3 regions of the Clostridium sp. FP1 genome follow, and region 2 is predicted to be linked to each of the others. Evidence: riboswitches for the same ligand, from Rfam matches in the RefSeq annotation. Region 2 holds a riboswitch; each other region holds the start of a gene.
The links. A riboswitch is a leader RNA that binds a small molecule or an ion and turns the genes downstream of it on or off. The one in region 2 is predicted to bind cobalamin.
Positions count from the first base shown of each region.

Region 1: linked by a shared signal. The riboswitch ahead of G9F70_RS11390 (ABC transporter substrate-binding protein) and the one ahead of G9F70_RS06930 (CGGC domain-containing protein) in region 2 are both predicted to bind cobalamin.
Region 3: linked by a shared signal. The riboswitch ahead of cbiQ (cobalt ECF transporter T component CbiQ) and the one ahead of G9F70_RS06930 (CGGC domain-containing protein) in region 2 are both predicted to bind cobalamin.

Region 1 covers NZ_JAAMNJ020000001.1:2,370,626-2,375,842, forward strand. Annotated here, with positions in the region: gene G9F70_RS11370 (ABC transporter ATP-binding protein) at 1-474, shown strand, start outside; gene G9F70_RS11375 (ECF transporter S component) at 456-1,184, shown strand; gene G9F70_RS11380 (hypothetical protein) at 1,394-2,215, shown strand; gene G9F70_RS11385 (hypothetical protein) at 2,245-2,454, shown strand; cobalamin riboswitch at 2,617-2,798, shown strand; gene G9F70_RS11390 (ABC transporter substrate-binding protein) at 2,921-4,507, shown strand; gene G9F70_RS27295 (ABC transporter permease) at 4,507-5,217, shown strand, end outside.
Region 2 covers NZ_JAAMNJ020000001.1:1,426,593-1,431,809, reverse strand. Annotated here, with positions in the region: gene G9F70_RS06945 (ABC transporter ATP-binding protein) at 1-299, opposite strand, end outside; gene G9F70_RS06940 (FecCD family ABC transporter permease) at 299-1,387, opposite strand; gene G9F70_RS06935 (ABC transporter substrate-binding protein) at 1,390-2,403, opposite strand; gene G9F70_RS06930 (CGGC domain-containing protein) at 2,480-2,800, opposite strand; cobalamin riboswitch at 2,921-3,099, opposite strand; gene G9F70_RS06925 (alkaline phosphatase family protein) at 3,195-3,917, opposite strand; gene G9F70_RS06920 (ABC transporter permease) at 3,983-4,780, opposite strand; gene G9F70_RS06915 (ABC transporter permease) at 4,764-5,217, opposite strand, start outside.
Region 3 covers NZ_JAAMNJ020000001.1:2,349,228-2,354,444, reverse strand. Annotated here, with positions in the region: gene G9F70_RS11310 (energy-coupling factor ABC transporter ATP-binding protein) at 1-592, opposite strand, end outside; gene cbiQ (cobalt ECF transporter T component CbiQ) at 605-1,507, opposite strand; cobalamin riboswitch at 1,730-1,909, opposite strand; cobalamin riboswitch at 2,183-2,356, opposite strand; gene G9F70_RS11300 (cob(I)yrinic acid a,c-diamide adenosyltransferase) at 2,402-2,941, opposite strand; cobalamin riboswitch at 3,109-3,282, opposite strand; gene G9F70_RS11295 (hypothetical protein) at 3,440-3,667, shown strand; gene G9F70_RS11290 (Rpn family recombination-promoting nuclease/putative transposase) at 4,152-4,985, opposite strand; gene G9F70_RS11285 (group II intron maturase-specific domain-containing protein) at 5,121-5,217, opposite strand, start outside.

The DNA.
Region 1 (5,217 bases), 940 kb from region 2:
TTATCGGACATAAAATCAACTAAAGAGGAAAAAAATGTAAAGGTGAGAGCAATCGCAGATATGATGGAACTTAATGAATTACTACAGATGCATCCATATGATTTAAGTGGAGGTGAACAGCAGAAGGCAGCCCTTGCCAAGGTATTGCTACTGGAACCAAAAATATTACTTTTAGATGAACCAACAAAGGGCATTGATGACTGTTTTAAACAGGAGTTGGCAAAGATTCTTAGAACAATTACAAAAAAAGGAACTACAATTGTTATGGTTTCCCATGATATCGAATTCTGTGCAGAGTATGCAGATACCTGCGGATTGTTTTTTGATGGAAATATAATAACAATAAATACTACAAAAAAATTTTTCGCAGGAAATAGTTTTTATACTACTGCAGCAAATCGCATGGCTCGACATATTTGCCCTGAGGCAGTAACAGTAGAGGATGTGATTAGCCTATGTCAGAAAAACATTTAAAGGAAAGTAGGTTAAGCCATCGTAAGCTGTTGTCCGGATTTCTTATATTAATTATGGTACCTGCTACGATTTTATTTGGTGTTTTTTTTCTGAATGATAGAAAATATCATTTCATTAGCCTCTTAATTATAATGTACACAATAATTGTATTTTTTATGTCATTTGAAAACCGAAAACCCCAGACCCGCGAGATTATTATTATTGCTGTACTGTCAGCAATTGCTGTTGCAGGGCGTACAGCATTTTTCATGTTGCCTCAATTTAAACCTGTTGTGGCTATTGTAATTATAACAGGGGTGTGTTTTGGAGCAGAATCAGGATTTCTTGTAGGGGCAGTTTCAGGGTTTGTATCTAACTTTTTCTTTGGTCAAGGTCCTTGGACACCATGGCAAATGTTTTGTTTTGGAATAATTGGATTTGTAGCAGGTATATTATTTAAAATGGGAATTCTAAAAAAAACAAAGCTATCTTTATGTGTGTTTGGAGGAATTAGTACATTCTTTATATATGGAGGAATTATAAATATTGGTTCACTTTTAATGTTTACATCACATTTTTCATTAAAAGCACTGATTGCAACTTATATATCAGGTTTTTGGTTTGATATGGTTCATGCTATTGCTACAGTTTTTTTTCTGTATGTAATTTCGCAATCTATGATAGAAAAGCTGGAACGAATTAAAATAAAATATGGACTTATAGATACATAGATTTAAATCCATCAAGGATAAAAAGGTTTGTGCTAAGTAATCATTATTTTAGGTAATTTATGATGAATTCAACTAAATAAGGTACGTTATATTATCAAAATAAATGTTATATAAAACATGAAGAACTTTAAACCACGGTTAATATTTGATTAGAGATAGTTAAAAGAAATATTAAAAATCAAACAAAAAATGAGAGGAGTACAAAGCACATGAAACAAATTAAAAAAACACTAAGCATATTTATGGTAGCAATATTTGTAATGGCTGGAATTTTAGGAAATGGTACAGCAAAAGCTACAGTTTTAATTCCAAAAATAAATTATCTTGGAGTAGACCATTCACCACTAGTAGTAGGAGATACTGAAAAATTTACAATAACTTCAAAGTATGATGGGCTAGTACAATACAAAGCATTCATTTTTGATGGTAAAGAATGGAGCGAATTAACAAGTGGATATGGGGAAGCAGTAGATGCTAAAACTCCATATGTTTTGCCAGAAACAAGCGCATTTAAATTAGGAAAATATAAACTTTCAATTTGGGTAAAAAGGGCAGGAGTAGCAAGTGTTAACGAGAAAGGCTACGATACTTTCTATATAGCAAGTTTAAACTGTGTAACTAGAGATAATGCTAACAGAGTATATGCAAATGGCGACGCTAAAGTTGAAACTAAGGGTTTAACAGTTAAATTAAACGGAATAGAAAATATAGGTGGGATTAAAGGGCCATACCTTTATAGATTATTTATATTTAATCCAACAACAGGAGTATGGTCAAGTGGAGCTAAAGAGTATACCGAAACTCCATCATACACATTTAAAGAAGCAGGAACTTACGTGGTAATTGTACATGTAAACACAGTTAATTCAACAACCTGGAAAAATTATGAAGTTGGCATAAAAAAAGGATCATATGAAGCTTGGAAAACAATAGTGGTAAATGTTGATGACGGTATAAAAGTATTTGACACTTCAGTTAAGGCTGCTACAGGTGGAACTAGTAAATGTAACTTTAACAGCGGATGGTATTAAAAACTTTACTACAGATATAAAATACAAATATGGTTAGTATTATTGTCAAGCCCTTTAGCAGAAATGCTAAGGGGCTAATTTTTTCGCAGGAGAAGAATACAACTATTCTACATAGGATAGGCAATGTAATTGATGAAATAATGATAATTACAAGGATGTATATTATGAAAACAAAGATAAAGGAATTTGTGCTTATAAAAATAGGAATGATTATGGTATCAGCAGGTATGGAAATATAAGAATGACAGCAAAAGCTTTAGGGATTAACCCCTATATATTAGTTAGAAAAAGAAAGAAATACAATAAAGAAAACTAAAAGAAAATTCTCTAAACTTTAATAAAGGGTTAGAGGTGTTTTGTAAAAATATATTGATAATATTGACAAATCCTAATTTACATTATATTATAAATACGGTAAAGATAAATAAACGTATTTAGGATTGAGGGAAGCACGGTTAAATTCCGTCACGAACCCATCACTGTAATCATGGACAAGTTCTGCATAACCACTGTATCTTATCAGGGAAGGGTAGAATGAGGAAGAAATGTAAGTCAGATACCCATCTTAAATATTGGCATTGTAAAATCAGGGGGAGCAACTGATTTTGTAGCTTTTTAAAAACGATAAGCGAAATATGGGTAGCTTTAGCAATTTGCTAGAGCTTTTTTTTATTGCTCTAAATCTAAAATAAGGGGACTAGAAAGATGAAAAAACTAATGAAAAGTAGATTGATGATAATTGCAATGGCTATTATTGTATTTGCAAGTCTGCTAACAGCATGCACTAGTGGAAAGAAAGCTGGTGATGGAGCTACAGGTAAATTAAATGAGGAGAAAGAAATTGTACTGGGAGCTGCTAGAGATTTAGCACCAGGAGAAACTGATGCCTATTATGCAAGCTCTATATTGTATGTTTGGGAGCCACTAGTAGGATTAGGAGAAAATGGAGTTCCAATTCCACAACTAGCAGAAGAATGGTCAAATTCAAAGGATTATAAAGAATGGACCTTCAAAATAAAAAAAGGGGTGAAATTCCAGGATGGAATAGATTTAAATGCAGATGCAGTTATAAAGAACTTTGAAAGATACACAAATATGAAAACTAAGGGTTCTCCATTTTATTCTTTCGATGTAAATAAAACATATCCTAACTTAGAAAGCTTTCATAAGGTATCAGACTACGAAGTTAAACTTATTTTTAGCAAGCCTATATCAACATTAATATATAACATGGCTAGATTTGGAAGTGCAATGTATAGTCCAAAGTGTTTTGATGTAACCACAGGAGACTTTACCACTTTTGCACAAGGTACAGGACCATTTAAAATAGTTGATCGTAAAAAAGATCAATTTACTTTACTTGAGAGAAATGAAAACTACTATGGAGAAAAGGCCAAGGTTAAAAATATTAAAATAAAGGTAATACCAGATGCTCAAACTCGTTACAGTGCATTAAAATCTGAAGAAATCATGGGCGTTATGGATTTAGGAGCTATTACTCCAGAACTTGCTACAGAACTAGTAAAGGATAAAAATTTTCAGAATTCTACATCACCATCAACAATCACTCAATTTATATCTGTGAATGGACTTAAAGCACCATTTAATAATGTCAAAATAAAAGAGGCTTTAAGCTTATTAATCGATAGACAAACTATAGTTAAGGAGTTCTATGGTGGACATGGTACTCCAACAATAAACATTCTAAATCAAACATCACCATTTGCTAAAGAAATAAAACCAGTTTATGATGCTAAAAAGGCAAAAGAAATTATTAAAAAAGAGCTAAATGGGCAAAAGATGAAATTAGAATTTATAATCCCATCTTATGGTGTTGACCGTTACCCATACAAAGCTGTAGCAGAGTACCTTCAATCCGTTTTAAGCGAAGTGGGATTAAATTCTAATATAACTATACTTGATGGAGCCGCTTTCAAAGAAGCTCAAAAGATTGGAAATTATAATATGACACTTCAGACTAAAGGACTTCCTAGCGCAGAGCCCTTTACCATATTTGATGATTATATGAGAAGTGGAGGTTCAAGCAATAAATCCTACTCTTTAGGGTATAAAAATCAAAGAGCGGATGAACTTATAGAAAAATTAAAAGGAACTATGGATTTAGAGGAAAGAGGAAAAATATATAATGAACTTCAAGATATATCAACGAAGAATCCTTCAATGATACCTCTATTCGAAGATGTTAACTTAATTGCATACAACAAGAAAATAACTGGTTACAAAGCTACAATCTATGGAACTACATTATCTAATATGAAGTGGAGTAATTAGTGAAAAGTTCATTTAAATATTTAATAAAAAGACTAATAATGATTATACCAGTTTTAATAGGAATAACATTTTTAGCTTTTATGCTAGGTGTTATTGCACCGGGAGATCCGGCAGTTGAATATTTAAGTATGGATGGTATATCTACTCCTTCTGAAAAGGAAATAGAGGAGGTACGAGAAGAACTAGGTCTAAATGAAAACATGTTTGTGCAATATGGGAAGTGGACTAAAAAAGCATTAAGTGGAGATTTAGGGATTTCTTATATAACAAAAACACCAATAAGTACAGAAATACAGAGAAGGCTTCCAATTACCTTCTCTGTTTCTTTAATGGCAATGTTTTTTGTAATAGTTATTTCAATACCATTAGCCATAATTATGGCATTAAAGAAGGATTCAATCATTGATAATGTTGGAAGAGTAATTTCATTAATTTTAGCTTCCATGCCAGGATTTTGGATTGCAACTATTATGCTTAGTATATTTTGCGAAAAGCTTAAATGGCTTCCCACAAGCGGATATGGCACACTTAAGCATCTTATTATGCCAGGGTTTGTATTAGCAGCAGGAACTATTGGAACAATTATGAGGCTAAACAGAGCAACCCTAATAGAGGCTTTGGAACAGAATTATGTACTAACTGCAAGAGCAAAGGGGTTAAAAGAAAGAGTTATTATTTTTAAATATGCCTTTTTTAACTCACTAATGCCA
Region 2 (5,217 bases):
CCCATTAGAACCATGTCGGAAACAGTAAAATCAAAATTATAATTATTATGTTGAGACACCACAGCCATTTTTTTTGCACTTTCTTTCATAGAAAAACCCTTAATATTTTTATCATCTAAAAATACGGCTCCTGTAGACGGCCGCAAGATTCGGTACACACATTTTAAAAGCGTACTTTTACCACTGCCATTGGGTCCTATAATTCCTACAAATTCTTTTTCCTTTGCATGAATACTTAAGCCTTTCAAAATATGGCTTCCACCTAAATAAGCTTCTACGTCTATTGTCTTTAGCTCCATTAATCATCCCCTCCAAATCCATAGGATTTACTTACCATAAGATATATAAAGCTCGGAGCACCTATCATAGAAATCAATATTCCTATTGGAAGTTCACTCCCTGGTATTATAATTCTAGATAAAACATCTGCCCAAACTAAAAATATAGCTCCTACCAATGCTGATAGTAGAATAATCCTTTTATGATCTGTTCCAAATATCATTCGTACAAGATGAGGAATAATAAGTCCCACAAATCCAATTATCCCTGATGCGTATACTATGAATCCAATTACAACTGATGTAATTATCAGATAAAACTGTCTATATTTTTGAAGGTCTGTACCTAAAGTTATAGAAACTTCATCACCAAGTAGCATCAAATTAAGAGTTCTATATTGAGTAATAAAAAATAATGTAGCTACTATTACAACAGGAAGAATTATTCTTATATTTTGCCAGTTTGCACCTGCAAGGCTTCCCATAAGCCAATATGTTATACTCTGCATACCATCTTTATCATTAGCAAAGTATACAATAAAACTTGAAAATGCTGAACAAACACTACTTAATGCCATACCTGCCAGCAAAAGCTTTGTGGAATTAGCTCTTCCATTTACATTTGCAAGGGTTAATACAAGTATTGATATTGCAAATGCTCCTAAAAAAGCACAGTTCCCTACATAATTGCTTCCAAAGAAAACACCAACACCAAGCAAAATCGCTAAGGTAGCCCCTAGGGATGCTCCTGAAGAAATTCCTAATATATATGGATCCGCTAAGGGGTTTTTCACAATTGCCTGCATAATGACTCCGGACACTGAAAGACCTATACCTACAGAAACTGCTAAAATAATTCTTGGAAACCTTATAAACCAAACAATATCATAAGCAGGCCCACTTCCTAAAATTTTCCCATCACCAATATTAAGTAGCTTGTACCCTATGATTTCATATACATCTTTTATAGAAATATGGACAGAACCCATTGTTACAGTTATTAAAATAGAAAAAATCAAGAAAATTACAAGCACAATGGAAACACCTATATAAATAGGTGTTCCATTGAGTAAAGCACTTTGTGTATTACTTTTATAAATTCTTTTCATTTTTACTTGTTTCCATATAATTCAGGATATAATCCTTTAGAAATTGTTTTTATACCATCTAAGGTTCTAATACCACTAGCATAAACTTCACCTAGCATTATAGGATGAACCCGTTTTGACTTTATTGCTGAAATGCTTGAAAGTCCAGCATTATTCATAATGCTTTTTAATGCAGCTTCTTTATCAATTTCTTTGCCGTAATAAACAGTGAAAATTACCTCAGGATTAAGCTTTATCAAATCTTCATTTCCTATCTTACCATCTTTATTTGCTACTAAATTTGCTCCAACACCTTTTGCAATATCGCCACCAATACTATCTTCTCCATAAATTCTATATACGCCGTCTTTTTCCACTTCCAAAATCACTGCTTTAACAGCTTGTTTTCCTTTAACCAAAGCCTTTGTTTTTTCAATTTCCTTTTTCATATTGTTAACTATCTCACTTGCTTTATCTTCTACATTGAAAATTTTACCCATGTTTAAAATATCATCATATTCATTTTGCAAACTATCTGGTTTAACAACACTACTATTTTGCGCCATATATGTATTTACACCTCTTTCATGCCAAAACCCTACATCCCCAAGATTTTTTTCACCAAATAGAGAATACCAGCCCAATATGAAATCAGGTTGCAATCCAATAACCTCTTCTTTTATTAGTTTTTTTTCATAATACTTTACTTTGCTAAAAGCACTTTTATATTCATCTTTAACGTCATGATCTAAGCCGGATGCTGCAATTATTTTATCCTGCAATCCTAATGCCAGTAATGTTTCTATTGAATTCTGATATACTGCAACAACCTTCTCTGGTGATTTTTTAAAAGTAATTTTAACAGGCTTTTTAGCATAATTATATGTTGTAATTGTAACAGGATAATGTGAGGACTGTTTGCTACTATTTTCTACTTTAGTTTCTGTTTTTGCTGCAGTTGCTGCATGTTTATTTCCACATCCAGTTGTTCCAAATACCATAAACCCTGCTAAAATCATACTTATTATCTTTTTCATTTGAATTTTCTCTCCTTTGTGTATCTCTTATATACTATGATATATTTATTAATATTACATCACCGCAGATGATGATTTAATGAGTACCTTCTACTACTTCTATATGATATTTCTCAAATATCTCCTTTATTTCCTTAGTTCTTTGAGTTTCGCATTTAACAATACAAACACCAAGGTGAAGTCTTTTAACCCCTTCCTTCTCTAATTTCCCAGCAATATTCATCAAATTTTCAGCAGAATTATTTGAGCAAGCATCACAGGTGAAAAAGGACATAAGCTCTAATTTTTCATTTCCATACATACTGAAATGTTTCTCTTTATTGTTTAAAGCTTTAAAACATCCCATGGTTGTACATATTCCATTTATTTTTTCACATACTCCAATAGCTATCTTCATTTTTACCTCCTATAAAGCAAATTATTTTTCGCAAAAAAATAGCCTTTTAACAATAGTTAAAAAGCTGTAAATTCAAAAAAGTATTTTTCAAACATTTACCACCCCTATCGCTCGTAGAGTTCTCAGTACATTAGAATAGGCAGGTCTTCTGGCTTAAGTATCAACATTCCTGCAGCCTTCCCAGTTTCCCAGTGGCATAATGCAAGAACTCCTCTATTACAGCGGCGGGACCGCGTGGGACTCAAACCCACTTCCCTTTTAATTAACAGATATTAAATACCTATTAAACCTATTTTTACATATTCAATTTTACAAAGTTATTCTACCATACTGTAAGTACATTAATCAAGTAATTTTTAGCATTCTATCATAAAATGACCAGTAACTGTGACTGCTAAAATCTATAAAATAACAGTGGTATCTCCATCTCATTTTTACTTGCCCCACCATGGACTCCTATAAATGAAAGTTCAAAAATATCCTTTTCATACCACCAAATATGATTGTTATCTTTAGGTAATAAAATAAGGTTTCCACATCTTTCTATCATTCGCTGGCTTGGATGTCCTAAAAACCCTTTTTCCTTCAATTCATCAAAAGTATATACGTAAACTAACCCCTTTAACTCTTTTTCTATTAGTTTCTTCACTGTAAATAAATGTTCTTCCTTAACATGAAGGAATAAATCTCTATGAAAACCTGTTGGTGAAATTAAATCATTATTTTTATTCTTCTTTAAATATATATCTATATTAGGTATTATTTTATTTAAATAGCACTTTGTACTTAAATCTGTATCTACTTGCCCATGATCTGCTGAAATCATAACTGCTGTATTTTTAAAGCACCCCTTGCCCTTTTCATAGAGTTTATCCATTTGTTTTAATAATTTCTCCACGGCTTCCACAAATTCTTTTGAAGTATTTCCTTTTTTATGAGCAATAGAATCTATTTCAGGCAAATAAACGTAATAGTACTCTTTGTCATTATTTTTTGTTAAATCCTTTGATAGCGATTCAAATAAATCCTCATATTCATGATACCCTTTCACTGTTGCATCTTTACACATTACACTGGAGTAGGTACTATCATTTTCAATTGATTTTTTATTTATCATATTCTCACCTCATTAAATGACATACTTTAAAATGTCATATCTATTTTAAATATGTTTATTATACATTACAATTTATTTGTTATTAAATTCCCAGATTCATATTTTTTAAGGCCTTTGTAGAACATAGTATAAGCTATTACTACCCATATTAATGCTACTCCTAAAACCTCTAAAAGCATAACAAGAGAAAACTCATTTATCAGCTTTGCAGGTATATAAACCACAAAGGCTACTGGTATAGCAGTATAAAGTATATACTTTACAGCATTATTAAATATGCCTTCTGGATAAATACTAAAACTTATGAAAAATTCTGTTGCAAGTTGTGCTAACCCCTCTGTATTACCTGAATAAAAACTTAAGGCATGAAAGGTCACTAGTACTGAAGATAATATTAAAGCACCTGTAATACAAAATAATAAAAACAATAAGAAACTTCTAACATGAAAACCTTTGATTATAAAAAATAAAATTACTCCATATAAGGTATCACCCCATGCGGATACTATAGTCTTAGAACATAGTATATTAATAAGAGGATCTTTAGGTTGTAGCAGATAGCTATCTAACTCACCATTTATTATCATTCTTGTAATCTGATTTACATTACCAAAGACCACAAAACAAAGACCAAAACTAGTAGACATTAAGGCCCAAAGCATCATTTCATCCTTAAAACCATATCCACCAATGGTGTTTACATTTTCAAATAATATCCACCAAAAAAATATAAATGCTGAATTATTTAGTATCATACCAAAACATTGTACAAGAAAGCTAACCCTGTATTCCATAACTGAAGATATATTAAATTTAAAATAATAACCCATTAGCTTTAAGCTCTTTTTAGCCTCCATTAACATTTAAATTCTTTGCCCCCTTCTTATATAAAGTCATAGCTAAAGTAAAAAATATTCCTAAATATAATAGTTGAATTGAAAATTGTTTATAAAAATTTGAAAGTGAAAAATCTACTGCAAGTTTTGCTGGCACATAAGTTACATAAGCAAAAGGTAGATACTTTGATACCTTTTGGAGCCAATCTGGAAAGAGTTCTATAGGCATAAGCATACCCCCTAAGGTAAATATTAGCTTTGAATAAATCCAAAAGAAAGCTGTATTGTCCTCAAACCAAAATGAGGTTAATGCTAACGTTATATAGATAAAAAAGTTAATACAGCAACCTACAATTAATGATAAGAATATAAAAGGGAGGTGCAGTACGTTAAAATTTTCCAAGGTCCCCGCATATATGAAACCTATAGAAAGTCCAATTATGCCATTAGTTAAAAGTTTTATG
Region 3 (5,217 bases), 920 kb from region 2:
CATGGGTGGAAATCAGCATTGTCTTACCCTCCAAACCAAGCTTGTCCAAAACTTCTTCTAACATCATTGCATTTAAAGGGTCCAGTGATGCAGTAGGTTCATCAAAGATAATAATTTCCGATTTCATAGCAATGATACCCGCAATGGTGACACGCTTCTTTTCACCCCCACTCAAATAGTGTGGCGGACGATCTTTAAAATCTGAGATGTTCATATATGCCAGTGCTTCATCAACCCGCTTTAGTACTTCCTCTTTGGGAAGCTTTAGATTCATCGGTCCGAATCCAACTTCTGCCCTAACTGTAGATGCAATTATTTGATTGTCCGCATCCTGAAATACGATTCCAATTTTTTTTCGAAGCTCTTTTAAATTCTTTTTATTGACGACAGTACCCCGATAAATGATTTTCCCATGTTCTGGTGTAAATACACCGTTTATGTTCAAGAAAAATGTGGATTTTCCGGATCCATTGGACCCAATGACAGCGATTTTATCACCTTCATAGATATCAACGCTTACGCCGTCCAATGCAGACTTTCCATTTCCGTAGACGTAGTATAAATCTTCTACATTTAATATTGGTTTTTCCATAGTATCCCCTTTCTATCTTGTAAAGCCCCAGATTAGAATCAAAAAAATTATGAATGCTACTGCATAGGCAATCTGTATTGTCTCTACCTTTTTATCTTCCTCCAAAAAAATAAGATCTCCATCATAGCATCTGGCCTCCATGGCATCATAATAAGTGTTTGCCTTTTTAAGGGAAATAACTAGCATATTGCTTGCAATGCTTCCAAATGTATAACAGGAAGTTTTAAAATCACAGTAGCCCTGTCGGGCTTCTGCAGAGTTTTTCATTTTGGAATAGACATCCATTAAAATGAAAATGTAACGATAAATCAGGTTCATCAGCTCTACAATAAGCTTTGGCACATGTGCAGCTCGGAGTACATAGATAATCTCAGAAGATGGAGTTGACAGTGTCATCATCTGTAGGGCACTTATAGCTGCAAAAACCTTCAGAATCAAAAAGACCACTTCCTTAATCTTTGCCTGAGAGGTAAACACATAGCAGAAACCAAGATTCAGGTTATACTGTCCCATAGGCTGCTTTGAAAAATCAATGGCAATTGTAAAAGTACCAAGGAGAATAAAGACGATTGGAATCGCCAGTATTGACAAATATTCATTTACTGGAAGCTCTCCTTTTACAATGGTCAAATAGGCCATTGCAATAATGACAACAACAGATACATAAGGGTTTTCCAATGCAATACAAAGAATCAGTATAGCAGCAGAAAGAGATACTTTAAAAGTAGCATTCCAGTGTCTGATTTTAGAAGTGTAAGCATAAAAATCAATTGAAAACCCTTCGCCATGTTTATGTCCGCTTTTATGGTGATGATGTTTCCCATCACCATTGGTGTGCCCATCTCCATGTTTCCATTTGAAGAAAACCACAACTATCAGAAATATGGCACATAAAATAATAATAATTTTTCCCATGTCACACCTCCTTTGAATTTTTATCTCATGTTAGCATTCTTGAATAATTTAGAACCACAAAAATGGAGGAAACATTGTGAACAATGGAACCGACAATTGGGTTTAAAAAACAAAATTCCTTTTAACTAAAGTGTTAAAAGGAAACGCTTGAAAAATATGCTTATTCATATAAAATAAATAAACAAATTTTCATTACAGTGCCCTCTCTATCACTCGTAGAGTTTATGGTGCAGAAATATAAGCAGGTCTTCTGACTAAAGAATCATTATTTAAGTACGCCTTCCCCGTTTCCAAGTGGCATAATATACCTAAATTCATCTATTACAGCTACGAGATAGTTCAGGATTTTAACCCAATTCCCTTTTAATTAATTTTAATTAAACCTATATTCTATTATTTAGTTTTTAGTTCTTTGCAAATGCTCTTACTATACAATAAGTCAATGAATTTAGTTGTAAAGATGTAACATATTTTGCCCCTCCAAACATAGCATCTTGTTCTTTTTCTATTATGTATATTAACAACCTTTTAAAACACTATATTCCAAAAAAAAATACCCAACCTACAAAAGGTCGAGCAAAATATTTTATAAAAATAAAATGTCTTCACATCCCATGCGAAAGCAATATAATGCAAAAAAACACATATAATTGCAATCCCTTCCCTCCGTAGGATAAAGCTGCATATCATCTAGGCAGGTCTCCTGGCTTACGGGTCACTCTCCTCCAACCTTCCCAGGGCTTGCCAGTGGTATGGATTTGTCTCCGTGTACAGTAGCGGGGGCTGCAGTGGATTTCGACCACTTTCCCTATTAATCCTTTAAAAGGTACCTTAGATGACTATTTATTAAGTTATTACTGTTATTATAGCCTATATTTACCTTTATTGCAATATCTAAAATTCTATACCCTCTCTAGATGGCACTCCCTCATTAAAATAATGCTTTATGTCCTTCATCTCAGTTACCAGATTTGCTTTATCTATTATAGCTTTAGGTACGTTTCTTCCTGTTAAAATTAACTCTATATTGTAAGGTTTATTATCTATTAATTCTAGTATTTGTTCTTCACTTATTAGTCCATTGTTCAATGCTCCCATTACCTCATCCATAATAAGTATATCGCATTTTTCTTCTTTTAATGCTTGTTTGCAAAATTCATATCCTTTTTGAACTTCTTCTTTTAATTCAATTTTTTCCTCAGCATTTAATGTCCAAAAAAATCCTCTTTTTTTCTCAAACCTAAATATATTAAAAAAAGGAGCCAATTTTTTGGAACTTTCAATTTCCCCAGTTTTACTTCCTTTTAAAAACTGTACCATAAATACATTGTATCCGTTTCCAGCAGCTCTCACAGCTAGTCCTACAGCTGCGGTTGTTTTCCCTTTACCATTTCCTGTATAAATTTGCACATATCCATTTTTTAATTTTCCCATTATATTCATCTCTCCTTGTTTAAAAATATCTAATCGTGGTACTACGGCAATTTCCTCTTAAGGTCGAGTAAAAGACTTTATATAAAATAAAATGCCTTCACATCCCATGTGAAAGCAATACAATGCAAAAAAGCATATATAATTGCCATTCCGTCCCTCCGTAGGATAAAGCTGTATATCATCTAGGCAGGTCTCCTGGCTTGCGGGTCACCCTCCTCCAACCTTCCCAGCATTAGCCAGTGGTATGGATTTGTCTCCGTGTACAGTAGCGGGGGCTGCAGTGGATTTAGACCACTTTCCCTATTAAACCTTTAAAAGGCACCTTAAATAATTTTTTATTAAGTTGTAACAATAGTATAGAATATTTTTTCTTTTTTTGCAATGCTAAAAGTAAGTTTTCATCCATAGCTTTCCAGGCATTGACTGCCAACCTTTTTCAGGATTCATTTTAAAAATAATTGAATCATTATTTTTCTTAAACGGATTATATTAGCAAGTATGTCCGAGGAACACGGTTATGGTGGCGACACTTTTATTGCTAAAGAATTTAATGTTAGTAGAGACACACTAACAAAGAGTAAAATTGAATTACAAACAGGGATAAGATGTGAAGATGCTTTCAATATGAGAGGACGCACAAAAATAGAAGATTACTTACCTAGTCTTATGGAAGATATAAAAGCTATACTTGATTCGAAAAGACTATATACATGCCACGTTCTTTGACCCCGCAGACCCTCGAGAATCTCACCATTTACGATTCTTCTGTACTGACTTCCGTGACGTTAACCGCATCGTCATCTGCATTCTACGTTTATGAGGCTGGATATATTTCAGGAGATACAGTTCTCCCTGTAGCCTATTTATAGTTCTCTGCGTACGCTTTATCCTGCCGTTACCAGCTTCAACGCAACACTCGATATGAGTGTTGCGTTAGACCTTTCTCAACAAGGACTTTCACCTTGCAAGTAGATGCCAAGCTTTGCTTGGCGCACTAACGTTTCGTACTGCCGACGTGATGGAGCCTTAGTGCGACTGCACTTAGGCTCTATCATGCGCCTTGGCGGTTTACGTATTAACCTATAATTAGATTATAAGCAATATTTTAACTGACAACCATATAAAAAACACCGTCCAGCCAAGGCGAACGGCAGTATTTTGTTAGATGTTGTGACCCTACTATCTCTAAATTTATATCATACCTTTTTGTTTATTGTAACATTAGTTCTCTTCTCAATTTTTCAATATCTTTTTCATTAAGTTTAGAGTATTTCTTGATTTTTTCTATATTTTCTCCATCTAAAATCATTTCTTTTGCCATATCTATTTTTCCTTGTTCAATCCCTTGTTCAATTCCTTTTTTAAGTCCTCTTTCTTCTGCTTCATCTAGTAAACTCATCTTTTCAATAAGGGATTCTTCTCTTGCTTTGTACAGTTTTATTGTTTCTTCATCGCTACTTAACCATTCAAGTCTTTCTTCTGCGTTTCTTATAACAGCGTCCACCGCTAAAACCTCCTTTAACATATCATTAGAAGTATCTTCTTCTAAAAACATTAACCATCTATCTAAAGGGTTATTTATATTTTTTAATCCTCTTTTAAACTTTGGAAGTTCTATGAAATTTATTTCTAGTTTATCCGTTAACATGAATGCTTTTAGTTCATCTTCATAAAAATGAAATGTTGAGTGAAACTTTTCAATATGAAAATAATCAAAATCTAAAATACCGATCACTATGGTCTTTTTTAAATCCTTATATTTTCCACCAGCTTTTATAGGTTCCACATACATTTTTGACATATAGTACAGCATTCTTTCCACTATATTCTTTTGATCAATTAGTTGAATCTCAATATCTATTTGTGTATTATCCAATGTTTCAGCTCTGACATCAAGTCTTCCAGTTTTATCATCTATTAATTCTTTTACTAATTCCTTATTTTCAATAACCGTTATGTCTTTTAATTTATTATCTTCTGGAAGTTTTAATATTGCATTTAATAAGGATATTAAATTTTCTTTAGAGTCTACTTCTCCGAACAATCGCTTGCTGACTAGGTAGGTGGAATTACTTCCACTTTCCCGTCTAAGAACCGTACTTGAAAGTTTCCCTTCATACGGCTCAAGCCCCTGAAAGCATTCTTTAGCATGAAAATGCCGGTTTCTATTAATAATTGGTCAATTGGTTAAAGTACAAGCCCTATGTGCTAATAATACTTTATCCTTTTGTTTATTTCCAATAGGATTATTATTATTATTATATGTTATACTTCTT